Regions from separate parts of the Mycoplasma sp. P36-A1 genome, predicted to be linked through region 1. Evidence: riboswitches for the same ligand, from Rfam matches in the RefSeq annotation. Region 1 holds a riboswitch; each other region holds the start of a gene.
What was found. A riboswitch is a leader RNA that binds a small molecule or an ion and turns the genes downstream of it on or off. The one in region 1 is predicted to bind cobalamin.

Region 1 (12,102 bases):
ATTTTTTAAACAAGATGTCTTTAAATCAGGGACTCAATTTAGTGAAAAACGTTTATTAGAATATTCTGTAGCATTATTAGGGTTTAGTGTAACATTTAAAACTTTAATTGATCTTGGGTTAGGTTCTATTATTTATATTCTACTACAAGTAGTTATAACCCTAACAGTAGGATTTATTGTTGGTAAGAAACTAGGTTTTAGTAAAAAGTTTAGTATTTTAATGGGAGCAGGAAATGCAATCTGTGGATCTAATGCAGTTGCTGCGGTATCTGGAGCAATTGATGCTAAGGAAGAAGAAAAAGGGCTAGCAATAACGATGGTTAACTTATTAGGTACTATAATGATGTTTGTAGCACCTATAGTAACCTTTTACCTTTATAATAATGAAACATTTCATACATCAGCATTAATTGGTGGTGTATTACAATCAGTTGGACAAGTTGTTGCTAGTGCAGCAATGATAAATAATGAAGTATTAGATTTATCATTGATATTTAAAGTAGTAAGAATTCTTACTTTACTAATTGTTGTTCTATTAGCAACAAAGATGAATGATAGTGAAAGTAAAAAAAGTAAAGTGAAATTTCCATGGTATGTTATAGCTTTCTTTGTCATAGCTGGAATAAGTACGATTATATCTTTACCACAAAATGCTATTGCTAATATCAAAGATGTATCTGGTTGGTTTGATATTATTGCATTAGCGGCTATTGGTTTAAGACTTAATATTAATTTGATATTAAATCAAGGGTTTAAATTAATCGCTTATATATTAATAATTGCAACGATATCTTTGATTAGTTCAACTTTCTTAATAGGAATATTACTTTAAAAAAAAGCCAATTTCTTGGCTTTTTTTAGAGCTTGTTTATTAAAATTTCAATTTCTTTAATTAACTCTTTGGTATCAACAAATTTATTATAACTAATAGATTTATGTTCTTGATCGTTTTTAATGTTTATAAATGTTTCAACTTTCATTTTACTACTACTTTGATTTGGTGTTAGTTTGTCTAGTCTTAATAAATAATCTATTTGACACATAAATGGAGTCACACTCTTTTCTTTTTTAACATCAAATTGAACGGTAATAATATAATTACTGTTTTCAATATTACTTTCACTTTGCATGCTAGAAACTTCAAAATGTTGACTCTTAAAGTGATACTCTAAATCTTCAATAACTTCTTTAATCTGATTCTCATAAACTGAAAATGTATCGGCTATTGTTCTACCCTCAAAAAACTGTTCAGTGCTCATTATTAATACCTCCATAGTATTTTATAATTACATTATATGCCTCAATTCTTTTATAATGAAGTAATATACTTCAAATAAAATTATGAAAGAACTTTACCATTAATTACTTCTTTATTGAAGTGATTTAAATCTGCCTGATCAACTTTTGTAATAAGTAATATTACATTGCTTATTACTTTGTCAATACTAAAACAATTATTCATTGTTTTAGTGTGTTGATTATATTCATTATCATCAATACTGATAATAATTTTTTCAGTATTTTTTTTATTATCTTCAGCTAAAATAAGCCAATCTATTTCAAAGAATAGACTAAAATTGTAATCTTTTAACTTATTAGAATCATGTATTATTATATCTAAATTTATACAATAAATACTTTCAAATAACATTACATTAATTTCACTAATTTTATAATTAATATTATTAGTCACTAGCATTCTTTCTATATCTTTAAGTAATTGTAAGCTTTTATTTTCAAAAAATAATAGTTTTTGTCCAAAACTTATTTTATCTTGTGCATATTGTTTAATGTTTTTCATATCTAACCTCTTTTAAATTACGATTTAATTTCAAAATTAACATAATAAAGTATTTTATCTATTACAGTCTTTATATGCATATAAGAATTGTATCTTTTTTCAAATATTAAAGTATAGGAGTCTTTAGTACCTAAACTAAAGTAAGTTTCATGCTTAATATTACTTAAGTGTTCTCTTTCTTGTAAATGATCTAAATCTAAAGAGTAGATTAAGTTACATTCAAAGTGACTAAAATTATGATCAATAATATAAAAGAATAAAATTATATCATAACATTCTTGTTGAATATCATAACTTAAAGTATGAAATGTTGTATTGTAGTTATACTTATTTAGTTCTGATTCTATTTTACTAAAAGAATCAATTACTTGTGATTCAAATCCACTAACTACTTTAGAGAATGATTCTTTATACATCATAATTATCCACCACCTTTTTTGTATTATATCTTAATAAAATAATAATTAAGAATAATTTACTAATTTATTATTTTTAAACACTTTTTTAATTTATAAATTATTGACTTTGTATTCAATGTACTATAAAATATTGGAGTGTGCCAAACACTGAAACGAGAGTTTCTTTGCATTAACAAAATAGCGATTTTGGGGATTTAACTATTATAGTTAAATCCTTTTGCCATTTCTTGTATCTTTTACTTAATAAGTATGAATTCATATTGCATTTTTAGTAGTTCAGTTATATAATATAGGTGTAAATATAATAAGTGAATTGGTGTTTTAAACATAAAATGGAATCTAGTTAAAGTCTAGAGCTGTCCCAGCAACCGTAAGATTGACAAAAGCTTTATAACCACTGAGAAATCGGGAAGGAAAGTTAGTAGGATGAAATCAAGCCGGTATACATGCCAATCTATAAATCCCTGGGTTATGGAAAAGTGTAATTATATCATTTAATCATAGCTTCAGGCTATGATTTTTTTTAATTAAAAGGAGAAATAAAAATGAAAAAATTAGTAAAAGTATTATCGATGATCGCTTTAGTATTTTCTTTATCATTTCTAAGTGGATGTTCAAGTTCAAGTGATACTAGTCGTTATGGTGATGATGTAGAAAAACCAGAAAAATTAGATAGAATTATATCTACTTCACCTTCTAACACTGAAATATTAGCAGGATTAGGATTAGCAGATAAAATTGTTGGTAGTGATTCTTATTCAATTGATAGTGTAGAAGGTTTACCTAAAGATATAAAAACATTAGATTTCATGAATCCTGATATTGAAACTCTAATAGCTTTAAAACCAGATGTTGTAATTGGTGCAGAAATCAATACTGTTGATGGTAAAAGTCCTTTAGATGAATTAAAAGATAAAGGAATTAAAGTATTGTATATTCCTACTGCAAAAACTTACAAAGAAATTACTAAAGATATTGAATTCTTAGGTGATTATACTAGTACAACTGATAAAGCAACTGAAGTAGTTAAATCTATGAATGAAACATATGATAAAGTTAGTAATATTGCTAAAACAATTCCTGAAGATAAAGTTAAATCTGTTTATGTAGAAGTAAGTGGAGAACCTAGTATTTTTACTACTGGTAAAGACACTTTTATTAATGATTTAATTTCTAGTGTTGGTGCAAAAAACATTTTTGCTGAAAACGAAGGTTGGTTCTCTCCAAGTGTTGAACAAATTATTACAGCTCAACCAGATGTTATTTTAACTACTGAAAGTTATGATACTGCTGCAGTTAGTAAAATTTTAAAAAGAAGTGATTTTAAAGGACTAGATGCAGTAAAAAATAAACAAGTATTTGCTGTTGATTACAATGCTAGTAGTAGAGCAAGTCAAAATGCCGCTAAAGCTTTAGAAGAATTTGCAAAAACAATTTATCCAGAATATTATGAATAAAAGAATATTACTATTAGTAGGAATACTATTAGTAATCTTTTTAGGAGCTGTATGCATTGGCTCTACGAGTATACAATTATCAGAACTTAAGGATATTTTTCTTAAGTTCTTTCTAGGTATTGAAAACGAATCTATAGATAATAGTAAATATTTAATTGCCACTACTATAAGATTGCCAAGAGCATTAGTTGTTTGTTTAGTAGGTGGAGCTTTAGCAGTTAGTGGAGCTATAATACAGTCAATATTAAATAATCCAATTGCAACTCCATATACACTAGGAGTTAGTAGTGGTGCAGCATTGGGTACTGGATTAGTAATAGTTAGTGGCTTTGAAATAAGTAAAGTTGGCCAATTCAGCATGCCACTAGTTGGGTTTTTATTTGGTTTTATTACTATCTTAATAGTTATTCAACTTGCAAATAAAACCGATGTTAACTTAAGTGATTACAGCATAATTTTAAGTGGAGTAATTATTTCATTATTTATAAGTGCTGCTTTAACCTTAGTATCAGTCTTTAATCAAGAAAAAATGAATCAAATAACATTATGGCAATTAGGATCTTTTTCTGGTCGTGGCTGGAGTCAACTAACAGTATTAATACCATTTTTATTAGTTTCTTTCGTTTGGCTAATGTTTTATATCAAAGATTTAGATATTCTTAGTTTTGGAACAGACTCAGCGCACTCTTTAGGAATTAATACTACTAAAACTAAAAAGATATTATTAATAATAACAACGTTAATTAGTGGATCATGTGTTGCAATTTGTGGAATAATTGGTTTTGTTGATTTAATTGCACCTCATGTTGCAAGAAGGCTAGTGGGAGCTAAACACAACAAGCTACTACCAGCAACCTTTTTGGTTGGAGCTAGTTTATTACTAGTTGCTGATACAATGTCACGAACATTGTTTGCGCCAATAGAACTACCAATTGGAGCTATAACAGCAGTCATTGGAGTCCCATTCTTTATCTATATATATACAAGAAAGGCACTTTAATATGAACAAGTTAACAGTTAAAAATGTAAGTGGAGGATACAAAGATAAATTAGTTGTCAAGAATAACTCTTTTGAATGTTTTCCAAAAGAACTTACTTTTATAATAGGTCCAAATGGGTGTGGTAAATCAACCTTATTAAAGTGTATATCACAAATGTTAGATTATACTGGAGAAGTCTATTTTAATGATGAAGATGTTTCTAAGATGGAAAGTAGACATAGAGCACAGAAAATTGCCATGTTTTCTCAAATGTCGATGGTAAACTTAAGCTTTACAATATATGATACAGTTATAACTGGAAGGTTTCCTTATCTAAAATCTAAACTCGCGACCTTTACAAATGAAGATAAAGAAATTACTTATAAGGCTTTGGAAATGGTAGGGTTATTAGAAGAAAAAGATAAGAAATTATCTTCTTGTTCTGGAGGACAATTACAACGAGTTTTGATTGCTAGATTAGTAGCTCAAAATCCTGAAGTAGTTATAATAGATGAAATAACTAATCACTTAGATTTTAAGTATCAAATTGAAGTTTTAGATTACATCAAGAAATGGGCAGCTTCAGAAAATAAAATAGTTTTAGGAGTACTACATGATATTAATTTAGTTAATTCATATGCAGATAAAGTAATGCTTATGAAAGAGGGAAAACTAATCAATTCAGGTACTACTGAAGAAATACTAACTAAGGACAACCTAGAGAATTTATATGGTATGGATGTTCAGGGATGGTATGAAAAAGTTTATAAAAAATGGTTTAAATAATAACTTATATTTATAAAATATTCTTGTATGATACTATAAAAGGCTTTTAAAAAGAGGTGTATTTAGGTAACCACCACTTTTTTAAAAGCCTTTTCTTTGATAAATATTAAAAATATTTAGGATTATTAATTAATTGGCACTATTATGATTTAGATAGATAATTTATAGCTTATAAAAGGGTAGTAATAATAAAAAGTATGCATTATACAAGAGTGTATTCATTAATAAAACACGCTAGAATATTGACAATTTTTAAATTTTAAGGTACAAATAATATGCAAAGGGAGTGATACAATGGCAAGTAAGCTATTAATAGTCGAGTCTCCGTCAAAATCGAAGACTATAGAAAAATACTTAGGTGAAGACTACCAAGTATTATCTAGTAAAGGGCATATACGAGATCTTGCTACCTCAGGAAAAGGTGGCCTTGGAATAGATGTAGACAATGGGTTTGTTCCAACTTATAAGAACTCTAAAGATAAAAAAGATGTAATTAAAGAATTAAAAAAAGCTGCAAAAGGAAAAGAAGTTTTTCTTGCAACTGACCCCGACCGTGAAGGAGAAGCAATTTCATGGCATTTAGCACAAGTACTAAAATTAGATGAACACGAAAATAATCGTGTTGTTTTTAATGAAATCACAAAGGATGCAATTGTTGAAGCGTTAAAGCATCCAAGACCTATAGATATGAATACAGTTCATTCTCAAGAAACAAGAAGAATGCTTGATCGTATTATTGGTTTTAAATTATCAACATTGTTGTATTCTAAAATAAAGTCTAAATCTGCAGGTCGTGTACAATCTGTAGCTTTAAAACTTATTTGTGAAAGACAAAAAGAAATAGATGCTTTTATTCCAGAAGAATACTATACAGTAGAGGCTAAATTTAAGGAACAAGAAATTGAATTTGAAGCTTCACTAAATAAGTATAAAGGTAAAAAAATAGAATTAAGTAATCTAGAAGAAGCTCAACAAGTTAATACTTCTTTAAATAAAGAGTTTAACATTAAAGAGATTAAAACAAAAAATAGTAGTTCTAAACCTAAATTAACTTTTATAACTTCAACACTTCAACAAGAAGCTTATGGTAAACTAGGATTTAATTCTAAAAAAACAATGAGAGTAGCTCAAAATTTATATGAAGGTATTGATTTAAAAAGTGATACTGTAGGTTTAATTACCTACATGAGAACTGATTCTACTAGATTAAGTGATGGCTTTGTTAATGATACTTTAAATTATATAGTAGATGAATTTGGAAAAGAATATAAAGGAAGTTATCATATAAAAAATGCTGCAGGTAATGTACAGGATGCGCATGAGGGTATCAGACCAACTTCAATTTTACGTACACCTAAATCTATTAAAAAACATTTAACACCTGATCAGTTTAAATTATATGAATTGATTTATTCAAGAACGTTGGCTTCTTTAATGGCTCCAGCTAAAAAACAAGGAACTAACATTACATTAGAAAATAATGAATATGAATTTAATGCAACTGGTAGTGTTTTAATATTTGATGGGTATAAAAAAGTATATGGTAAATTTGAAAGCAATACCGATACAATTCTACCTAAACTAGAAGAAAATACTAGCATTAAATCACAAGCTATTGATTTAAATCAACACTTCACTAAAGGTCCAAGTGCCTTTACAGAAAGTTCTTTGATCAAAGAACTTGAAGAGTTAAAAATAGGACGACCTAGTACTTATTCTTCAATTATAGATACACTTAAATTAAGAAAGTATGTTGATTATGAAAATAAGAAATTTGTACCTACAGATCAAGGTAAATTGACTAATGAAGAATTAACTAAATTCTTTTTAGATATTATTAATGTTAAGTATACAGCTAATATGGAAGGTGAGCTTGATGAAATATCTGAAGGTGAAGCTGATTATATTCAAATACTAACTGATTTCTATGCAAAATTTGATCCACTATTGAATAATGCAAAAGAAAATATGGAAAAAATACCACCTAAACCAACAGGAGAAAAATGTCCAGAGTGTGGCGAAGATTTGGTTTATAGACAAGGTCGTTATGGTGAATTTATTGCTTGTTCTAATTATCCAGAATGTAAGTATATTCCTAAAAAGAATAAAAAGGAACCTGAAAAAACAGGTGAAGCATGCCCTAAGTGTGGTGGAGATATGGTAAAAAGATTCTCTGCAAAAACTAATAGTGAATTTGATGCCTGTTCAAACTTTCCTAAATGTCGTTATATTAAACCAAAACCAGATGTTGTTGTTGAAAATGAAAACTGTCCAACATGTGGTAAAGAATTGGTTATGAGACAAGGAAGATATGGTCAATTTAAATGTTGTATTGATTATCCAAAATGCAAAACAATTATTAAGGATTAGAAATAATCCTTTTTTCTAATTAAAGGAGATTTAACAATGAATAAAAGTTTTTATACGCAAGCTATACAAGATAATAAAGAAGCATTAGCAAATTTAAATAAGAAATCAAATACTTTAAGCTTTTTGCGATTTGCTTCATTCTTTATTTCAGTAATTTGTTTTTCTCTGGCTTTTGCAGATGAAAGAAAATTATTATTTATCCCATTTATTATATTTTTACTGCTGTTTCTATATTTAGTGGAATTTCAAAATAAAATTATATACCAAATTGAAATAATTCAATCTAACTTAGAAGTATCAGCAAACTACTTTTGTAGATTGGATGATTCTTGGCAATCATTTCCAAACAATGGTATTGAATTTTTAGACAAAGATGATCTTTTAAGTAAAGATTTAGATTTAGTAGGTAAAAATTCGTTATTTCAGTATATAAATATTTCAAAAAGTAGAAATGGTCAAAAAAGAGTTTATGAAGCATTATCAAAAGGACTTTTAAATAAAAAAGATATCAAAGAACGCAATGAAGCAGTAAATGAGCTTGCAAATAATTCAAAACTGTATTTAAAAATAGTTTCTTTGATGAATTTATACAATGAAAAAAGTGAGCTAGATTATTTGAATAATGATAACCTACTAAATGCATCTAAGCTGAAACTATATAAAGTAATGATAATAGTTCAACCTATAATTATTTTATTAACTTTATTATTAAGCATATATTCACTTAAGCTTGTACCTTTTTTTGTCATAGCCTTATTATTAAGTCTTGTTATTTGTGCAATAGGTTCTAAATATAATAGAAACTATCTAGATAAAATGAGATATAAAGATGCTAATATAAAAATACTAACAGATGTAATGAGTGAAATTGAAGAACAATCATTTGAAGCTAAATTATTACAAGACTATTTAAATAGAATAAATCAAAATAATAAGAAAGCTTCTAAAACACTGAATTCTCTTAAAAGTTTAAAAGAGAAAGTAGAATCGATGAATAATGGAGTAATGTATCTACTGTTAGAAGCCTTATGTCTTTATGATTACCAAATAGTATTTAGATATGATAATTGGAAAAGAAAAGAAGGTCTTGTAGTAAATGAAATAATAGATTTTTACCATGAACTTGAATTGTTATTAAGTCTAGGAGTTATAAGTCAAAGTAAAGAACATAACACTATTGCTAATATTGTTGAAGAAGATAAACCATATATTGATACTTGTAATATGTATCATCCATTAATTAATCAAGATAAAGTTATAGTTAATAATTTTGAAAGCAGAGCAAATACAATAGTTATTACTGGCTCTAATATGTCAGGTAAAACTACTTTTATCAGAACAATTGGTATAAATCTTGCTTTAGTCTATGCTGGTGCAAATGTATGTTCTTTAAAATTTGATTGTTCTATAATGAAAATTATGAGTTCAATCAGAATAGAGGATGACTATTCAACAGGAGTATCAACTTTCTATGCTGAAATAAAAAGAATTAAAGAGATGGTAGAATATTCTAATACTAGTAAACCAATGATTGCATTAATCGATGAAATATTTATGGGAACTAATTCCGCAGATAGAATATATGGTGCTAGTAAAGCTTTAAAAACACTATCTAATCCATATTCTTTAGTTCTAGTAACAACACATGACTTTGAATTAACAAAGCTTGAGAATGTGCTTAATTTCCACTTTAAAGAATATTATGAAAATAATCAAATAATGTTTAACTATAAGTTATTAGATGGTCCAAGCACTACAAGAAATGCTCGTTATTTATTACAAATGGCTGGTATAACTACTGATTAAATACACTATAGATATTGTTAATTAATACTTAATAATATCTTTTTTATTTATTATAATTATAAGTAGGTATAATTGATTTAATAAAAAAATAAATATTATTAAATAAATATCTCTAATATACATATATAAGTCATATATCTAATCCATATTTATCAAAAAAACTTTAAATGCTTTTGTGTATATTTATATTTAATAATTACAATATACACCTTTGATAACACATTTTATCATATAGTAAACAATTAAATAGTGTAAAAATAATTAAGGTAAATATTGAATAAAACAATTATGTTTAAATATTGTATTACTTGCTTATTTTATAAATAAAAGATATCATTATATTATACTTTTTTAAATTTACAATTTTAGTCAAATAGTAAAATACAAATATATCGGAAGAGGTGGAATTATGTGTGGAATCGTAGGATACACAGGACCAAAAAATGCTACAGACATAATAATAGAAGGATTAAAAACGCTTGAATACAGAGGATATGATTCAAGTGGTCTTGCATTAGTAGTAGATAATAAATTAGAAATTTATCGTGAAGTTGGCAGAATTGCAGCTTTAGAAGAACTAGTTGAAAATACACCAGTTGCACACTTAGGTTTAGGACACACTAGATGGGCTACTCATGGAAAGCCTTCAAAGTTAAATTCTCATCCTCACACTTCTATGAGCAATATTATTACTTTAGTTCATAATGGTGTTATTGAAAATTATTTAGAAATTAAGAATGATTTAATTGCTAAAGGTTATACATTTACTAGTGAAACAGATACAGAAGTAATTGCAAACTTATTAGAAGATTTATATAAAGTGAATAATGATATGAAACAATCGATCATTGAAATGATGAATACTGTACATGGTTCATATGCATTAGGTATCTTATGTGCTGATGATCAAAACACTTTATACTGTGCAAAAAACAAAACTCCAATGTTAGCTGGTTTAGGTGAAGGATTTAATATGATTGGATCTGATGCAATGGCAATGATCAATCAAACTAACACTTTCTATGAAATTAAGGATTTAGAGTTTTTAGTTTTAACAAATGATAACATTGATATCTTTGATATGAGTGGATGTAAAATAGAAAGAGAACCATTTACATCTACAGTTAATTCAACTGATATTAATTTAGGTACATATGAACACTATATGATGAAAGAAATTGATGAACAACCATCAGTTATTAGAACACTTCTTTCAAAATATTATGATTCAGGGAATTTAAATATTGATAAAGATATTCTTAATGCAATTAAAGCTGCAGATAGATTATATATAATTGCTTCAGGTACAAGTAATCATGCTGGTCTTGTTGGTAAATATATGATTGAAAATATGGCTAAAATTCCAGTAGAAGTACATTTAGGTAGTGAGTTTGGTTACCATATGCCTTTAATTAGTGATAATCCTTTATTTATCTTTATCACTCAATCTGGAGAAACTGCAGATAGTCGTGTTGCTTTAAAAGCTGTAAAAGAAAAGGGCTATAAAGCTTTAACGATTACAAATGTTGAAGGATCAACGCTTTCAAGAGAAGCCGATTATACTATTTTATTACATGCAGGGCCTGAAATTGCTGTTGCATCAACTAAAGCATATGTTGCGCAAGTAACATTATTAGCTTTACTTGCTAATGAAATAAGTAATAAATCAATGGATATGAACTTAGAACTAAACATTGTTGCAAATGCTATAGAAGACATTATAAGTAAAAAAGAAGCAATTGAAGCAATAGTTAGAAGTAAAGTTGTTTATTCAAGAAATGCCTTTTATATTGGTAGAGATTTAGATTACTTTGTAGCATTAGAAGCTGCTTTAAAATTGAAAGAAATCTCTTATATTCAAACTGAAGGATTTGCAGCAGGAGAATTAAAACATGGTACAATTGCCTTAATTGAAAAAGGTACACCTGTTATTGCGATAATATCTCAGCCAAATGTTGCTTTAAATACAAGATCAGCAATTCAAGAAGTTAGTGCTAGAGAAGCTACAACAAGTATTATTTCTATGGAGAACTTAGCTCATGAAGGTGATGACTTTGTTGTTGCACAAACTAATACAATATTAGCACCACTTGCTATGGTAGTAGTAACTCAACTAATGGCATACTATGCATCTTCAATTAAAGGTTTAGATATTGATAAGCCAAGAAACTTAGCAAAATCAGTTACAGTAGAATAATATTATAAAATATAAAATGACATCATTTATAAAAAATGATGTCATTTTTTTATTCAGATTTTAAATTTATTCTACGAGTTGCTATTTTAGATACTTCTAAATCATGGGTAACTATAATAATGGTTTTATTTGTAGATTTATTGATTTTTTCAAATATATTTAAAATAATATCACGATTATTGTTATCTAAATTACCTGTAGGTTCATCTGCTAATATAATGCTAGATGGTTTAATTAGAGATCTTGCTATGGCAACTCTTTGTTGTTCACCACCACTTAATGTAAA
Region 2 (6,748 bases), 310 kb from region 1:
ATATCGATAACTTAGGATGTATTCTAATAATATTGCTCCTAGTTCATTTCCTGATAAAAGTTTGAATTCTCCATTTTTTCTTCTAACACAAACTCCTACACGATCACAATCAGGATCTGTGGCAATTACATAATCAACATTAAGCTGATTTGCTTTTTCTATTCCTAAAGCAAAGGCTTTAATATCTTCTGGATTAGGTTCTGGTGCAGTACTAAAATTTGGATCTGCATCCATTTGAGCTGGCACCTGAAAAATATGGGTAAATCCAGCTTGTTGTAGTGCTTTAGGAATTATTGGTCCACCAGCACCATGTAATGGTGTATAAACTATACCATGATTTCTTACATCTAATTCCTTATTTATCATACACTCTACAGCAGCATCAACAAATGGGCGATCATCTTTAGAATCTAAGAAATGAATAAGTTGGTTATTACTTCCAAAATTATCAATATCAATTTCTAATTCATTTTTTATTTGATCTATTTCATAGACAATTTTGCTTATTTCATCAGGTAATATTTGACAACCATTAGCATCATATACTTTATAACCATTATATTCTTTTGGATTATGACTTGCTGTTATATTTATTCCTGCAGCACAGTTCATGTACTTTATCATATATGAAAGTTGTGGAGTTGGTCTTAAATCTTCAAATATATATGCTTTAATATTTTCTTTTGCTAATAAATTAGCAACTAATGCTGCAAAATCTTGTGAAAATTTACGGTTATCATAAGCTATACATACTCCACTATCATTAATATCATAATGTTTTTTCTTTAGATATTGAATAAATCCTAATGTTGTTTTTGCTACAACATAATGATTTATTCTATTACTTCCAGGTCCTATTTTTCCTCTAATTCCAGCAGTACCAAATTCTATTTTCTGTGAAAAAGCATCTTCTTTTTCACTTTCACTCATTAAAAATAATTGTTTTTTTATCTCAGGATTTATTGTAAATGATTCAATCCATTTTAAGTATTCATTTTTACGCATTTTTTATCACTACTCCTTCACACTTTATTATAGCAAAATTTAATAATATCTTAAACTGTTTAGACAAATTATCCTATGTAAAAGACTATTTTAAACTTAGTTGTACAATATAAAGTTAAAACATCTGTTCTTATTTAATTTAGGATATGAAATACTACAAAAGTATTACTATTTTTTGTCATTCTTAATCGCAAAAAAGGCTACAATTTTCTTTTTATCCTACTCATTACTTAACATCAAATGTTTATAATGAAACATTTTTAATAACCTTAATCTAGTTTTGATTTGATTTAGTACATTAATATATAGATGTCTTTGTATAGTGTTATAATCTTTACATATTAAATCACTTTTTTAGATATACTTATTCTTATATTATCAACACTTACTAGTATGAATGATTATTCTATAAATTAATGATTATCACTTCTTATGTGTTTGATTACACTTATAAAATTTACTTTTGTTTTAACATACAAAAACCCACACTATAATATATAGTATGAGTTTTTGGTAATATGTATAATATTAGTAATTATTTACACTTAGTAATTTAAATGCTGTTGCTTGTGCTATAACAAGTTTTGCAAGTGATATTCTATATGGTGAACAAGATACATAATCTAGTCCATATTGATAACATAGAAGAATTGATTGTGCTTCTCCTCCATGTTCTCCACAAATACCAATTTTAATTTTAGGATCATAATTTCTTACTTTATCTGTGGCCATTTTTACTAATTGACCAACACCATTTTCATCCATTACAGCAAATGGATCTGCCGCAATTATTTTTTGTGATATGTAATCATTAGAGAATTTAGAAAAATCATCTCTTGAGAATCCATAAGTCATTTGTGTTAAATCATTTGTTCCAAATGATACAAAGTCAGAATATGGTGCTAAATCTTCAGCGATTAAACATGCTCTTGGTGTTTCTGCCATTATTCCAATTTTATAATCTATTTTTGTATTATGAACTTCACATAGTGATTCTATTAAATCAACTATTTGTTTTCTTATTTTAGTCAATTCATTTTCTGTTGTTACTAGTGGTATTTTAATATGTGGAACTATATTAATGTTTAGTTCTTCATTTATTTCAATAGCAGCTTCTACAATAGCTTTTGATTGCATTAAATAGATTTCTGGATATGTGATTGCTAAACGGCATCCTCTATGTCCAAGCATTGGGTTAACTTCTTTTAGTTGTGAAGATCTTTCTTTTATATATGAAACATCTAAATTTAAGGCTTTGGCAAGTCTTTCTTCATCTTCTTTTGTATGTGGTAAAAATTCATGTAATGGTGGATCTAAAAGTCTTATATTAACTGAAAGTTCTTTCATTACTTTATAAATTTCTTTAAAGTCTTTCTTTTGATGAGGGAATAGTTTATCTAAAGCTTCTACTCTTTTTTCTTTAGTTTCAGCTAGAATCATACTTTGAATATCAATAATACGATCTTCTTCAAAGAACATGTGTTCTGTACGACAAAGTCCAATTCCTGTTGCTCCAAACTCTAAGGCTTTAGCAGCATCATGTGCATTATCAGCATTTGCTCTTACTTCCATTAATGCATATTCATTTGCCCATTCCATTAATGTTGATAATTGATCAGGCATAGCTGTTGTTTCAATATCTATTTTACCTTCATAAACATTACCAGTTGATCCATCTACTGAAATCCAATCACCTTCATCGTAGATTTTTTCACCGATTTTAACTTTATGATTTGCATAATCTAATTCAACATTTTGGCATCCTACAATACAAGTTCTTCCCATACCACGAGCTACAACTGCAGCATGTGATGTCATTCCACCAGTTGATGTTACTACTGCATTACAATAAATCATTCCTTCAATGTCATCTGGAGTAGTTTCATGTCTTACAAGTATTGTTTCTTCACCTTCATTTGCTTTTGCAGCTGCAGTTTTTGCATCAAAATAAATTTGTCCATTTGCTGCTCCTGGAGATGCAGGTAATCCTTTTGAAATTGGTTGTAAGTTTTTAATTTCATCAGCATCAAATGATGGATGTAATAATTGTTCTACTTGATCAGGATGAACTCTTGTGATTGCTGTAATTTTATCAATGATTCCTTCATTGTACATGTCTACTGCAATTTTTAAAGCTGCTAAAGCTGTTCTTTTACCACTTCTTGTTTGTAAAAAGTATAGTTTTCCATCTTCTACTGTAAATTCAACATCTTGAACATCTTTGTATGAGATTTCCATTTTCTTAACTATTTCAAATAGTTCATCATATATTTTAGGCATGTCTTCATGCAATTTTTTTAATGGCATAGGTGTTCTAATTCCTGCTACAACATCTTCACCTTGTGCATTAATTAAATATTCACCAAATAATTCATTATCTCCTGTTATTGGATTTCTTGTAAATAAAACTCCTGTACCACTATTGTCAGAGAAGTTACCAAATACCATAGATTGGATGTTAACTGCTGTTCCAATTGTATGTGAAATATGGTTCAAATCTCTATAAATTATAGCTCTTTCATTTTGCCATGATCTAAACACAGCTTCAATTGCCATTTTAAGTTGCACATATACATCTTGATAGAATGCAATTCCATTATTGTTTTCTTTTACAATTTCCTTAAAAGCTTCAATAACTTCTGCAAGTGCTTCAACTGATAGTTCATTATCATGAACTACATTATATTTAGCTTTAATCTTTGCTAATCTATGTTCAAAAATATCTCTTTTTATTTCAAGAACTACATCAGAGAATATTTGAATAAATCTTCTATAACTATCATAAGCAAATCTTTGATTATTTGTTTTTTTAGCTAAAGCCTCTACTGTTACATCATTTAAACCTAAGTTTAGTACTGTATCCATCATTCCTGGCATTGAAACAGGAGCACCTGAACGTACTGAAACTAATAATGGATTATCAATACCACCAAATAATTTTCCAGTTGCTTGTTCTACTTCTTTTAAACTTGAATCTATTTGTAATTGTAATTCACTAAAAATTGTTTTGTCATTTGCATAATATTCATTACAAGCTTGAGTTGTAATTGTAAATCCTGGTGGTACTGGTAAGCCTTTATTAGCCATATATGCTAAGTTAGCTCCCTTTCCTCCTAATAGATTTACCATTGATCTATTTCCTTGATTAAACAAGTATGTATACTTAATTGTTGCCATTGTTTTCACCTCTCAAATATTTTACATTTATAGTCTATCACAAATTGTAAACGCTTACAATAGATATAGCTATAATTTTTTGAAATAGTTTTTGCCTTCTATGATAACTACTTTTTATATCTAGGACACAACTACTGTTTGTTATTGCATATTGTAAACTGCAGTGCTATAATATTAGTGTAATAACATGTAAGGTGTTGAAAGACTTAAAAGGGAATCTAGAAATGCTAGAGCTGTCCCAGCAACTGTAAAGTGGATCATATATTAGTATACCACTGAGTTAATTATTAACTTGGGAAGGTTATATATGAAGTGAAACCAAGCCAGTAGACCTACCTTATTGAATCGTCCTGGGTATGACAATATTATTAAAACTTGAACTTAGGACTTTACTCATTCTAAGCTCACAAAAAATAACAACTCAAAAATACTCTCTGAAATAAATATATTCAGGAAAGTTATTACAAAAAGGCAGTTTATGCTGTTTATATATTTTAAAAAAGTTTGCTTCCATCCAAAGCAAACTTTTTTTATACTTCTATTGTTTTGTCTTATTTTTATTGCTATTATTAGTTTATGAATGGAGGTTTTTCTTATGTTTAGAGAAATGAGAAGATTTAAGCAAGGTTTAGCAACAATGGAAATTGATGCGGTTTTAAATAGAAACAGTTCTGGTGTTTTAGCTTTAAATGGTGATGATGGTTATCCATATACTGTACCCTTAAACTATGTTTATCATGATGGTAAGATCATTTTCCATGGTGCAAAAACTGGGCACAAGATTGATGCTATTAACAATAGTTCTAAAGCATCTTTTTGTGTTATTGATAAAGATGATGTTGTAGCTAAAGAATTTACATCAAAGTTTAGAAGTGTTGTTGCTTTTGGAAAGGTTACTTTAATTTGTGATGATGTTTTAAAACAGAAAACCATTGAATTACTCTCTTTAAAGTATTCTAGTAAATATATGAAAGAAGCTTATAAACTAATTGATGATGAGTGGAATTTCTTTCAAATGTTTGAATTAGAGATTGAACACATAACTGGAAAAGAATCTACAAAATTAATGATGAATAAATAATTTTAACAGTAAAAGGCCTACAAAATGATGTAGGCCTTTTTTAGATTTTTATTTACTATAACTAATTACAAATAATGATACCATTATAATAATTGTTAATAATTGAATAAAATTTAAAATTTTCTTTTGAATTTTGCTCATATAATCAACTCTTTCGTATGTATATTATAATTATACAATAATGTTAAAAGAATTAATATTTAAAACATTTATAATACAAATTATTTTATTGTTATTTTAAATAATTGATAATTATCTTTTATTAAAGCTATTATGAAAGTTGCTGCTAACATATCTGCACTTCCACCACAACTTATATTATGCTTTAAACAATACTTTTGTATATAATCATAATCATTAGTGTTAGTTGCTAATGATTGTAGTTTATTTAAATGATCAAGACTACTTCTTTTAATAATAGTAGTATCTTGTAATAGAGAAATAAGTAATAAATATGTTTTAGTATCATCTCTTGTAGTTAAATAATAAGGAACTATTTTATCAAAAAGAATATCATATCCATTATAGGCATACTCTCTTATTCCACCTATTCCATGTTGTTTATAAATACTTATTCCAGCACTATTATTTTTAAGTGCTTCAAAGTCAGTAAATATGTCTTTAGATAGAGTTTTTATTGCAGCACTTGCATCTGTGTAACTACTACTTATACTTAAACCAGCTAAAATCATTAGTATGGTAAAAATAGCACCTTTATGAGTATTAATTTTATTAGTTGCATTAAACATAGCTTTTTCCATTTCAATTCCTAATATTCTTAACTCTTGAAAGTCTTTAAGGTTTATATCTGTTAATTTATTATATAATGGTGCTAATACACTTATACTTTTTATAAATGTTTTATAATCCATATCAGAATGTGAACCTTGTGTTTTAATTCCTACACAACCAAAATTGTAGGGTTTATTTATTTCATTTATTAAGCCATATAAAACTAAATTGCTATACACTTCAGCTTTATTATTAAAAATATCTTCTATTATTATTTTTTCAAAATATTCTTTTAACTGTTCATATGAATGTCTTTGGCTTCTTACACATATTTTAGCATTTTCATCGCATATAAAACATGTTCTTGCCGCAATGTTAAAGTCTTTTCTAGAATATTGAATATCTTGATAGTATACATCTAGATCTATTAAACGTCCTATGAAGCTATCTTCTACTTCAATCGCTTTTAATTTAGCACTTTTAACTTCTTCACTACTAAGTATGTACATTATTAAACCTTCATTATCAGAAGTCATATAAAAATCGTTAATATTAAGTTTATTAGCTAATATCATATAAGCCTTAATTACTGCATATGCTGTGTAATGATTGTTTTTATTAGCCCCTACATAATTAGCTTTTATTACTAATAATGTTTCATTATTTTCTTGAAGTTTTTTTTGATAAATACTGCGTTGTTCTCTATCTTGAAGTAGTTTATTAATTTCTATATTTAAGTTGTCTTCCATATAT
Region 3 (12,102 bases), 100 kb from region 1:
TCTATTGAGTTTGCAGTTAATAATATTAATGGTTTGTATTCCTTGTTTACTAGCCACTGTATAACATTTTCTAACTCACCCTCACTTCCACCTATATAAACTTTATCTGGTTTTATTCCAAAATCGATTACTTGACTTATTTTCCCTTGAATTAAATTGATGTTCATCGCTCTATTTTTTATCGCATTTCTTTTTATTAAATCAATTGCTGTATCTTTGTATTCAAAAGCATAAACCATCCCTTTATATACTTTATTTGATATTTCAATAGCTGTTGAGCCACTTCCTGCACCTATATCAAATACAATATCTGTTTCTTTAAGGTCTAATAAGCTTGTAAGTAACCATCTAGTTTCTTGTTTAGTCATTGGTGTTTTATTTCTAATAAAATCTTCATCATAATAGCATTGACTACTATGTCTAGGATTAAGATTATGTACTATCATTGCTGCTAAACATTCATAGTTTCTTTGATTTAATTGAAGATTATTTCCTTGTATAAATTCTTGTGTATCTAGACCTAGATTTTCTCCTATATAATAATATAAATCATCATATTCTTCTAGAGATTTTAAGACTGTATTTACAGTATTAATATTATCTAATAGTATGCATGTATATTCATTATTGGCAATTACACCTAAATAACTTTTGTTTTGTCCATGAAGTGATACATTAGCCATTTCTTGATAGTTCAACTTAAAATGAGCACATAGATTAACCATGATATTTATTCCAGGTATAAATGAAATATTATATTTTTTGTTGTATTTATTGTTAATTGTTTTCGCTATACTATAAAAATTAACATCTCCAGAAACTAGTATTACAATATCTTTATTATCATGATAATTATCTAATATTTCATTTAAATTTTTTAATGATTTAATATTTATTACTGGAAAATAGTTTTCATTTTCTTTAGCTATTCTATTAAAAGCATATATATTTAAATCTTTTTTTAGTATTGTTAATGCTTGATTGCTTAATTGGTTGATACTTCCATCACTTGCTCCTATGATGTATAAATATTTCATTATAAAACTGCTTTAATTCTTTCTGTTATTATATCTGCTAATCTTGGATCTGTTCCTAATGTTGAGCCTAATGTTACATTTACAGTAGGATTTTGTTTTATATATTCTGCTATTTCTTGTGGAATATCACTTTTAATATGAACTCCTTCAAACAAGAAATAAGGTACTATCACAATATCATTAATTCCTTTAGCTACTAAGTTGTTTAAGCCTTCTGCTAGTAGTGGACTTGCAAGTTCCATAAATGCATTTTCTATTGCAACATCTTTATTTCTTTCTTTAATCATATTCATCATATCATTCATTGATTCTACTGTCTTATTCCTTCTACTTCCATGTGCTAATATTAATATACCTTTCATTTTAAATCCTCCTATATATATAGTAATAATTGCTTTTTATTTTTATTAATATTTATTTCTTCTTGTGAGTTTACTTTAAATATATCTTTAATTATTTTATGATTTATCACTTCTTCTGGTCTTCCTTGGCTTATAAAACTTCCTTCATTCATAACATAAATATAATCACAATATGTCAATGCTATATTTACATCATGTATGATGCTTATGATTGGCTTATTTTGTTTTTTTAACATTTCCATTATTTCTAATTGATAGTATATATCTAAATGATTTGTAGGTTCATCTAATAATAAATAGGTGCTATCTTGTGCTATTGCTCTTGCTAATATTGCTCTTTGTTGTTGCCCACCTGATAAATTATTAAAATCTTTATCTTCATAGTCTTTTAAATTTACTAATTCTATTGATTTTTTGATTATATTTATATCTTTACTATCTAGTGATTGAAAGACTTTTTTTCTTGAATATCTTGCCATTGATACTATTTGATTTATACTTAAGGAAAAATCAAAATGATTGTGTTGGCAAAGAGCACTTATTTTGGTTGAATATGATTTATTATCGTATTGTTTTATATCTTTATTATCAACTTCAACTATTCCATGATAGTCTTTATTTTCTTTATATAATACTTTTAAAAAGGTTGATTTTCCACAACCATTAGGTCCTATTATGCCAATAAAGTTACCTTTGCTTGAATCAAAATCTTTAATATTAATTATTTGTTTTTTATCAAAAAATACCTTAAGGTTTTTTACTTTTATTGCCATTTCATCACCTACTTTGTTGTTTTTTCACTATAGATATTATAAATATTGGGGCTCCTACACATGAAATTAATATTCCTATTGGTATTTGAGTATAGGTTATTAAACTTCTTGAAAATATATCTGCAAGTAGTACAAATCCTGCACCCATTATTGCACATAGTGGTATTAATTTTTTATGAATGTTGCTACAAATAGATCTTGCTATATGTGGGACTATCAGACCTACAAATGGTATTATTCCACAAGCATAAACTACTAATCCTGTTAGCAATGATACTATGGCTATAAATAAAATACGATATTTACCTAGATCAAATCCTAATATTTGGGCACTTGAATCTGGTATTAGCATTAAATCTAGTACTCTTGAATGTAGTTGTAAAAATATTATTAGTGCTGTTGTTATTAAAAATATTATTAATACTAAGGAATAGCTAGCATTGTTAAGTGAACCCATTGTCCAAAATACTAGTTGTTGTGTTGCATTTGAATCATTTGATATAAAGATAATAAAATTTGATATTGCTGAGCTTAAGGAAGCTATTGCAACCCCTACTAATATTAATGCTGTATCATTATTTTTACTTTTATTAGCTATTACAATTATTATAAAGGCTGTTAACAGTGCAAAGACAAAAGCGCTAATACCAATGGCTGCTGAACCTAATATTTGCACAAACCCTAGCATTATAGCTAGTGTTGCTCCTAATGCAGCTCCTGAGCTTATACCTAATATATATGGGTCTGCTAAAGGATTTTTAACTACTGCTTGCATTGTAAGTCCACTACAACTTAAGGCTGCTCCTATTACAATTGCTAACAATACTTTAGGTAATCTAATACTAAATACGATATCTCTTACAATTAATGATTGTTCACTTAAATTATTATTTAAGAGATCTTGTAACATTTGCATAATATTTGCTATAGGAAGTTTACTTGTACCTATACTTGTAGCAATAAACATTAATAATACTACAAGCATACTTCCTATTATTAATTTTTGTTTGTAGTATTTATCTTTATTCATGCATTCCTTTATTTAAAATATTAAGACCATCTATATTTCTAATTCCACTACAATAGCTTTCTCCTAAGGCAATTGCAAACACCTTGTTATTTTTTACTGCATCAAGTTTTGCTAATTGCTTATTAGCTGTGATTGTTTTGATTGATTGTTTTGACATATCTTGATTATCACGATCCATATATACTGTAAATATTACATCTGGATTTAAGGTTAAGATTGCTTCAGCATCAATGCTTTTTCCATTAGCATCAATTATTTCACCATTCAAATTTGTAACCATGTCACCAACTAATGAATCTTTACCATACACTGTTGCTTCATTATTTATATATTCTATGACTAATACTTTCTTTTTAGGACTATTCTTAGTTTTTTCTTTTACTTCTGTTACTTTATTTTTCATTTCATCTACTATTTTTTGAGCTTTTTCTTCTACTTTAAATATTTTCCCAATATTTAAGATATCACTATATTCATTTTCTAAAGTTCTTTTACTTTGAGCTGTATTGCTTGCAATAAAGGTGTTAATTCCTTTTTCATGCCATTTATTAACATCACCTAATGTTTTTTCATTGAAATATGATGACCAACTTATTATCATATCTGGTTTTAAAGCAATGACACTTTCTTCATCTGGTGTAAAATCTTGTAAATAATTTACTTTTTTAAAGGCTGTTGCATATTCATCTTTTACTTTATGATCTAATCCTGCAGCTGCAACTATATGATCTTCAAGTCCTAATGCTAACATTGTTTCTATTGAATTTTGATAAACTACAAGTACTTTTTCTGGCACTTTAGTAAATGTTTGATCTTGTTTGTTTTTGTTGCTGTCATAATTACTTATTGTTAAGTCATTTGGATTATTAGTATTACCTTGATTGCTACATGCAGATAGCAATACTAGTAATACTATTACTGTTATTCTTTTAATTATCTTCATTTTTAAATTCCCTTTAATCTTTCATAAATTCCATCTATGTTTAAGCCATTCTTATCAAAATTATCAACTATTAATAATTGTATATTTAATTCATTACAACTATCTATTTTTTGTTTCATTCCACCAACTTTGCCACTATCTTTACTTATCATATATTTAGCATTTATATTTTCAAGCATGGCTGTGTTTAGTTTGGTTGTAAATGGTCCTTGCATAGCAATTATATTATTTATTGGTATATTAGCCTGATATAGTGTTTTTAAACTGTTTTCCATTGGCAATACTCTAAAAACTAAACGATGTTTATAGTCTTTTACTTTTAAATATGGTTCTATTACTTTTGAACCTGTTGTTACTAAGGCTTTACCTTCATTTTTATTTAAATATTGTACTAATTTATCAAAGTCAGCAAATACTATGGCCTTATCTATTTCTAAATAGTCTCTTTTTAATCTAATATATTCTACTTGATTGTGTTCTACTACTTCTTTTAATAATTTAGTAATGATTGTTGCATAAGGATGAGTTGCATCAATAATCAAATCGTATTGTTGAACTAATATATTTAGTTCTTCTTTACTTTTTTGACCATGAATTATTGTGATATCATGTTTTATTTCTTCTAGCATTTCAACCCCATGACTTGTAGCTACTGATACTGTTATATCCATATTTAGTGGTTTTAACTTTAATACTAGTTCTCTAGCATCACTTGTACCACCAAACACTAGAATTTTCATTAGTAATTATAGCCTCTTGGTGTTACTAGGTTATTATCAATTATTCTAGTATTTTTATTTCCTATTATTACTGTTGTAAACATATCAATATCTTTTTCATCTAACTTTGAAAGCATCATTACTTTAGCAATTTGATTTTCTCTTTCAATATTTTTTACATAACCACATGCTAAATCAGCTTGTGAATTTAAGGCAATATCTATTACTTTTTGTAAATAGCCAAATCTTTTTTTACTTGTTGGATTATAAAGCACAATCACAAAACCACTATCTATAGCACTTTTGACTCTTTGCATAATTTCATCTAGTGGTGTTAGTAAATCACTTAATGAGATTACTGCAAAATCGTGTATTAAAGGTGCTCCTAGTACTGCAGCTGCTGAGTTTGCTGCACTAATTCCAGGGATTACATTTATCTCAACTTTCATTTGTTTCTTTTCTTTTAATTCATAACAAAGTCCTGCCATTCCATATATTCCAGGATCTCCTGAACAGACCATTACTGTTTTTTTACCAGATTCTGCAGCATCTAATGCTAACTGTGTTCTTAATACTTCTTGTTTCATTGGACTTTGGATTATTTCTTTATCTTTTATTAAATCTTTTATTAAATCTAAATATACGGTATAACCACTAACTACTTCTGCTTCTTGGATTACTTTTAATACTCTAGGAGCTATTAAATCGTGGTTTCCTGGTCCTAACCCTACTACATGTAACATATCTTTTCTCCTACATTTCTAATATTTTTATTTCACTTTTTCCTATTGCTATAGTCATTCCATCATGTTTTTGTTTATGTAATAATATTGAAGCATTATTATCAAATGCTTTAATTGATCTTTCGCAAACATTGTCGGTTGCGGTTATTTTTTTCACAAAATCTGATGATGGAAAGTCTCCTTTTACTTTATTTAGAGTTTGTGCTGAATAGGTTTCAAATAATAAGTTGTACTTTCTTATTAGTTGCCATAAGCCTTCTTCTTTATCTTTTAAATCTATTGTTGTTAAAGCTTTAATTTGATTAATATTAATATTGTTTTCTTTAAGTGTTTTTAAAAAGTATTTTTCTATTTCAAAAAATGGCTTATCTTTTCTAACACCTATTCCAATAATGTATTCTTTAGGTATAAGAATACATTCATTTTCTTTTGCACTTAGATTTTGATTTTTTGTAATGATTATTTTTACTGCTGATTCAGCATCAATTATTGTATTGTCTAAATTATTTATTGGTATTTCACTTATAATATTAATTTTTTCTTTGTTTAATAATGTTGATGATATTTTTTTTATCTTAGATTTATCTTTTATATATAAATGGTTAAAAACTGCAAAGTTATCTATTGCAAAGATATTTTGTGTATCTGTTGCTGTTGTTATTACTGGCGTAGCCTTTAGGATTGTTGCTAATTGTTTTGTATATTGGTTTGCTTGGCCTATATGTCCTGATAGTAATGAGATTACAAATTGTTTATTATTATCTATTACTATTATTGCAGGATCATTAGCTTTACCATTTAAATATTTAGCTACTTTTCTAATTGCTATTCCTGTAGCACTTATAAATATTATTAGATTTGCTTGTTCAAAACCTTTTTTTATGAAGTTATCTAAGTTGGTTGTTTTATCATAGTTAGTTGTTAAAAAATCACTCTTTTGTATTATTTCTTGGCTAATTTGTTGTCCTTCATTAGTAAAACTAATTATATATGCATTAGTTTTCATTGAGACCTTTTCTAAATTCTGTTGTAAAGTTTTTATCATATAATTTAGATAGTTCATAATCACTATCTAATGTATTACCTACTATTATTAAGGCTGTTTTAGTTATGTTGTTATCTATTGCTGTCTTTTCAAGATTTTCAACTGTTGTTCTAAAGACCTTTTCTTCTGGCCAAGTTGCTTTATATACTATGGCAGCTGGTGTATCTTTGGCATAGCCACCTTCTTGTAAGTCTAAGCATAGTTGTTTAATCAATGATAATGACAAGAACATTACCATTGTGGCTTGGTGTTTTGCTAATGATTTAATACTTTCTTTTTCTGGAACTGGTGTTCTACCTGGTGCTCTTGTTAGTATTATAGTCTGAGAGACATTGGGTAGTGTAAATTCTAAGTTTAAGGCTGCAGCAGCACCAAAGAATGAACTTACTCCAGGTACTACTTTGTAAGGTATATTTATTATATCTAAACGATCCATTTGTTCTTTTATTGCTCCATAAATGCTTGGATCTCCAGTATGTAATCTAACTATTATTTTGTCTTCTGCATGATTATCTTCTATTATTTTTATCACTTCATCTAAATTTAAATAGGCACTATTATGTATTTGAACTTCTTTTTTAGCATATTCTAGTAATTTAGGATTTACTAGTGATCCTGCATATATTATTACATCTGCTTGTTCTAATAATTTTTTTCCTTTTACTGTAATTAGTTCTGGGTCTCCTGGGCCTGCTCCTATAAAATATAACATTTTTTTAGTTCCTTTCTTTTACTATTAATAATGTAAAATAACTATCTATATCTTTAGCATCCATAATATCTTCATAAATTTTTTCATCTTTCATGCTGACTTTTTCAACAATGCTTGTTTTGTATTTATCATTATTTGTTTTTAAGTATTCAATTACTTTTTCTAATTCTTTTCCATTTTTCATTAGTACTTTATTACCATCTAGTTGTAGATGTTGTTCATACCCTCCATATGTAGATGGAATTATATGAAGTTGTTCATTATGTTCACATAATGAAGTATTTAGGGCTGCGGCTGCGGCTGTAAATGATGTTATTCCTGGTATAATTTCAACATTGTATCCTTTTTCTTGGATTATTTTATGGATATACATGTATGTTGAATATACTGTTGGATCTCCTAGTGTAATAAAGGCTACATTTTTATTGCTTGCTAGTAATTCATCTATTGTATTTGCTGCTTTTTCATACATTTTATTTCGATCATGTGTTTTAGACATTGCTGTGTGCACACCTACTATTTCTGTTGTAGTTGGTATATGTTCTTTAACAATATTATAGGCAGTTGATTGTTCATTTTTACTTTGTGGTATTACTACAACATCTACTTCTTTTAAAACTTCAACTGCTTTTAAGGTTAATAATTTCGCATCTCCAGGGCCTATTCCGACTCCATAAAGTTTACCTTTCATATCTATTCTCCAATTCTTTGATATATTCATTAGCATGTTCAGACTCAAATACTTTACCTTGAACTGTATTAAATGCTACATATTCAATTTGTATTTGTTCTTTAGCATGTATTTTTAGAATTTTATTTATTGCTTTTACTATTTCTTGATAGACCATTTCTTTTTTATCAGTTTTATTAACTAGTTCTATCATTTCATCTGTTGTATTTGCACTTGCTATTTTTTTTATTGTCTCATAATCTACATGGGCAAGTGCAGCACAGGTTGCAAAGACAAAACTACGACTATCACCATACATTGAATGGGTATTCATCATTCCACTTGCAACTTTTACTATTTTTCCAACATGGCTGATTAATAATATTTTTTCTATTTTTAAATTAATACAGTATTCTATTGTTTCCTTTAAAAAGTTTGAATATGTTACAATGTTTGCTTCTTTTAAATTTAAATTATTTAAAGCAAAGTCTTTTCCATAGTTTCCTGGACATAGAACTAAAATCTTGTTATCATAATTTGCTTTATGATGTGATAGTTCTAAATTTATTGTTGCTATTAGGGATTTAGTTGACATTGGATTTACTACTCCAGTAGTACCAAGTATTGAAATTCCACCTATAATTCCTAATTGTGGATTAAAGGTTTTTTTGGCTATCTCTTCTCCATTTTCAACACTTATTACTACTTTTATGCCTCCTTGATACTGTGCACTCTTTATTTCTTCTTTTACTTTGTTAGTAATTCTTTCTAAAGGAACTGGATTAATGGCACTGCATCCGATTTCTCTTTTTAAACCTTTTCTGGTAATTGTACCTACACCTTTACCACCAGTTACTTCAATTCCTTCTTTTATTTTACTAACACTGACATATATTTTTGCTTTGTCTGTTGCATCAATATCATCACCACCATCTTTTACTACATAACAAGATGTTTGGTTGTTTTCTTTAATTAAATCATACACATTTATTATAAATTGATCATTATTATTCTCAAATTTAAGATGATCTATTTTTAAATTTCTCAATAAATATCTTGTAGCTACTTGTGCTCCTACCATAGCGCACGTACCTGTTGTGTATCCTTTTCTAAGTTTATTATCCATATAGCTCCAACCTTTTTACATACTAAACAATTTACAATTTGAGTGAAAGTAAGTTATTTGTTATGTTTATATTAGTAATCCTAGACGTTTTATTTTTAAAATAAAAAAACACCGTATACGACGGTGTAGAAAAGTTGTTTTTATTTAATATGTTCTAAAATATTAAAAAACAATACGCCTATCTATCGTAAGTCGTACTATTAACATTAAAGACAGTATCCTGACTTAAGCTTTAAAACACACATTTAATGCGCCTTCCCAAAATTAATCAGTGGCTTTTTGCATTAGTGCTATGCTATTACAGTTGCGAGACAGTGTTAGATTTTAACTAAACTTCCTGGACCCTTATTGTTTAAGTATTCAATTTGATTACAACTCTATTCTATTCTAGATTTTAACTTATTGCAATACTTTCTTTTTATATTTTTTAATTTTGTGCACTTATTATATTTTAAATTAAAACTTATTTCTATCAATTATATATATGAATTATAATTGTTTTTAATATTAATTTACTGTAATAAATATTTTCTAACTAGATACAAAAAAGAAGAATAACACTTTAGTTAAGGTGTTTTCTTCTTTTTTATTTCTTATTTATTTAGATTATCTACTGCATCTTTCATATGAGTATCATAGTTATCTATTTTATACATTAGATAATTATATGTTTGTTGAAGTTCTTCTATATTTTCATTAATGATTTTAGCTTGCTTCTTTAAAATTATTTTTCTTTGTTCCACTGTTTTGCTATCATTTTCATATACCAATGCTACATATTCTTTTAAATTTTCTATTTTCATTCCTGCTTTACGCATTATTTTTGCAAAGTTTAGTTGATTTATATTTCTTTGATTAAAATTTCTAATACCATTGCTATTTCTTTCTACAGGCATGATGATACCTTCTTTTTCATAGTATCTAATTGTATCATTGCTTAAGTTAGTTATTAAAGATACTTGCTTAATATTCATTGTTCATTCCTTTACCTTTCATAGTAAAAATTATTACAAATGATATAAACATGAAAACACTCATTATTAAAAATTCTGTTTTGAAGTTTGTTGTTGTTGCTACTATTATACTCAAACCAATTGGTCCTCCAATTTGATGCATAGTATTTGTTAAACCACTTGCAACTCCAGCAAGGCTATCATCTGCTTTGTATACTCCTGCAGAAGTTATAGGTGCTAGTACTAATCCTTGTCCTGCACCAATTAAAATCATTGGCAAAGCTAAAGATTTAAAATAACCTAGTGATATACTTGCTTGTGATGTCCAGACTAATCCAATAAATATTAAGGCTGATCCTACTAATAATATTTGTGTTTGCTTATATTTATTAGCTAAAGCCGGTAATTTCATTGCAACAATAAAGTTTACTACTGTTAATGGTAAAAAGCCCATTCCTGCTTGTAATGCACTAAAATGATATTGGTTTTGCATTATTTGCGGTAGTATAAACCAATATGGTAACATTGCCATCATAAATAGCATTCTAACTAAATAAGCTTTAGTTCTTATATTATTACTAAATAGTTCTAGGGGTAGTATAGGATATGTTATTTTCGATTGGCGATAAATAAATACTAATAAAATTAGTATACCTACAATGATTAATTTAATTTGATTATTAATTAAGCCAAATATTAATATTGTTAGTGCTATTACTGATAATAAACTTCCTATATAATCTATTTTAGTTTTTATAGGTGGTGTTTCTTTGACATATTTAAATGTTAAGAATAGTAATATTAAAGTAAATGGAACATTTATAAGAAATCCAGCTCTCCAAGATATAAGACTTGTTAGTCCTCCTCCAAGCAGTAAACCTATACTTGATCCAATTCCAGCTGTTGCTCCATAGTATGATATAGCTTTTTCTCTTTGTTCTCCTTGATAGTTATCCATCATTAAAGCTAATGTTGTAGGTGCTAATATCGAACTTCCTATTCCTTGAAAAGCTCTCATTACCACCATAAATTGTGCGTTTACTGCAACACCTATCAATAGTGAACTTAGCATAAATATTATAAGTCCTATAATAAATATTTTCTTTCTCCCTATTAAATCAGATAGTCTACCACTTAGTAGTAAAAACCCTCCAAATGTTAAAGTATAAGCATTTGAAATCCATGATAGGTCTGTTGCTGAGATATTTAGACTTTCTTGAATTTCTACAGAACTAGTAAATATGATGGAATTATCCATTATAATTAAAAAATATGCTAGTAGTGTAATTGGTAATATCATTCCAAATTTTTCTTTTTTCATTAAATGCATCTTCTTTCTATAATCTACTCATAAACCATTCTACCATTTTTGGATCTCTGTGGTCAAAAAAAGCTGATTCTTCCATATCTAAACTGCTTATTATAGTTAAATCATCACTATCTAACTCAAAGTCATAAACATCTAGGTTTTCTTTCATTCTTTCTGTTTTAGTTGTTTTAGCTAGTATAATAAAATCTTGTTGTACTAACCATCTAAGAACTATTTGAGAAATACTTTTATGATGTTTGTTAGCTATTTGTTGTAGTTGTTTATTGCTGAATAAATTATGTCTTCCTTCTGCAAATGGTGCCCATGCTTCTACTACTACATTGTATTTTTGATGATATTGAATATCTTCTTTTCTTTGATTCCAAACATTTACTTCTATTTGATTTATTTGTGGTGTTTCTAGATCATTCATTTTTACAAACTATATTAGTTTAGCACTATCAAAATTTGAAACTCCTATTGCTTTAATTATTCCTTTTTGCTGTGCATCATATAATGCTCTGTAGGCACCATATATATCGCCATATGGTTGATGTATTAGGTATAGATCAATATATTTAAGATTTAGATTAGCCAGTGATTGTTCTATAGCAATTTTTGCCTTTTCTTCACTAGCATTTTGAATAAATAGTTTTGTTGTAATAAAAACTTCTTCTCTA

Region 2: it holds a riboswitch for cobalamin, as region 1 does, so the genes downstream of both, ACD762_RS06420 (pyridoxamine 5'-phosphate oxidase family protein) here and ACD762_RS08050 (ABC transporter substrate-binding protein) in region 1, are expected to answer to the same signal.
Region 3: it holds a riboswitch for cobalamin, as region 1 does, so the genes downstream of both, cbiD (cobalt-precorrin-5B (C(1))-methyltransferase CbiD) here and ACD762_RS08050 (ABC transporter substrate-binding protein) in region 1, are expected to answer to the same signal.

What each region holds. Positions count from the first base shown of each region.
Region 1 is NZ_CP168083.1:1,628,829-1,640,930, reverse strand. It holds gene ACD762_RS08070 (YeiH family protein) at 1-832, shown strand, start outside; gene ACD762_RS08065 (hypothetical protein) at 858-1,259, opposite strand; gene ACD762_RS08060 (hypothetical protein) at 1,340-1,801, opposite strand; gene ACD762_RS08055 (hypothetical protein) at 1,819-2,220, opposite strand; cobalamin riboswitch at 2,518-2,688, shown strand; gene ACD762_RS08050 (ABC transporter substrate-binding protein) at 2,766-3,677, shown strand; gene ACD762_RS08045 (FecCD family ABC transporter permease) at 3,670-4,677, shown strand; gene ACD762_RS08040 (ABC transporter ATP-binding protein) at 4,679-5,443, shown strand; gene topA (type I DNA topoisomerase) at 5,738-7,813, shown strand; gene ACD762_RS08030 (MutS-related protein) at 7,850-9,619, shown strand; gene glmS (glutamine--fructose-6-phosphate transaminase (isomerizing)) at 10,029-11,816, shown strand; gene ACD762_RS08020 (ATP-binding cassette domain-containing protein) at 11,866-12,102, opposite strand, start outside.
Region 2 is NZ_CP168083.1:1,323,084-1,329,831, forward strand. It holds gene ACD762_RS06410 (phospho-sugar mutase) at 1-1,005, opposite strand, end outside; gene ppdK (pyruvate, phosphate dikinase) at 1,534-4,182, opposite strand; cobalamin riboswitch at 4,358-4,536, shown strand; gene ACD762_RS06420 (pyridoxamine 5'-phosphate oxidase family protein) at 4,778-5,263, shown strand; gene citX (citrate lyase holo-[acyl-carrier protein] synthase) at 5,485-6,744, opposite strand.
Region 3 is NZ_CP168083.1:1,732,168-1,744,269, forward strand. It holds gene cbiT (precorrin-6Y C5,15-methyltransferase (decarboxylating) subunit CbiT) at 1-1,037, opposite strand, end outside; gene ACD762_RS08415 (sirohydrochlorin chelatase) at 1,037-1,399, opposite strand; gene ACD762_RS08420 (ABC transporter ATP-binding protein) at 1,411-2,172, opposite strand; gene ACD762_RS08425 (FecCD family ABC transporter permease) at 2,147-3,202, opposite strand; gene ACD762_RS08430 (ABC transporter substrate-binding protein) at 3,195-4,145, opposite strand; gene cobK (precorrin-6A reductase) at 4,148-4,885, opposite strand; gene cobJ (precorrin-3B C(17)-methyltransferase) at 4,885-5,607, opposite strand; gene ACD762_RS08445 (cobalt-precorrin 5A hydrolase) at 5,618-6,613, opposite strand; gene cobM (precorrin-4 C(11)-methyltransferase) at 6,603-7,364, opposite strand; gene cobI (precorrin-2 C(20)-methyltransferase) at 7,369-8,055, opposite strand; gene cbiD (cobalt-precorrin-5B (C(1))-methyltransferase CbiD) at 8,045-9,160, opposite strand; cobalamin riboswitch at 9,354-9,523, opposite strand; gene ACD762_RS08465 (MerR family transcriptional regulator) at 9,754-10,134, opposite strand; gene ACD762_RS08470 (MFS transporter) at 10,124-11,434, opposite strand; partial or broken gene ACD762_RS08475 (aldo/keto reductase) at 11,451-12,102, opposite strand, start outside.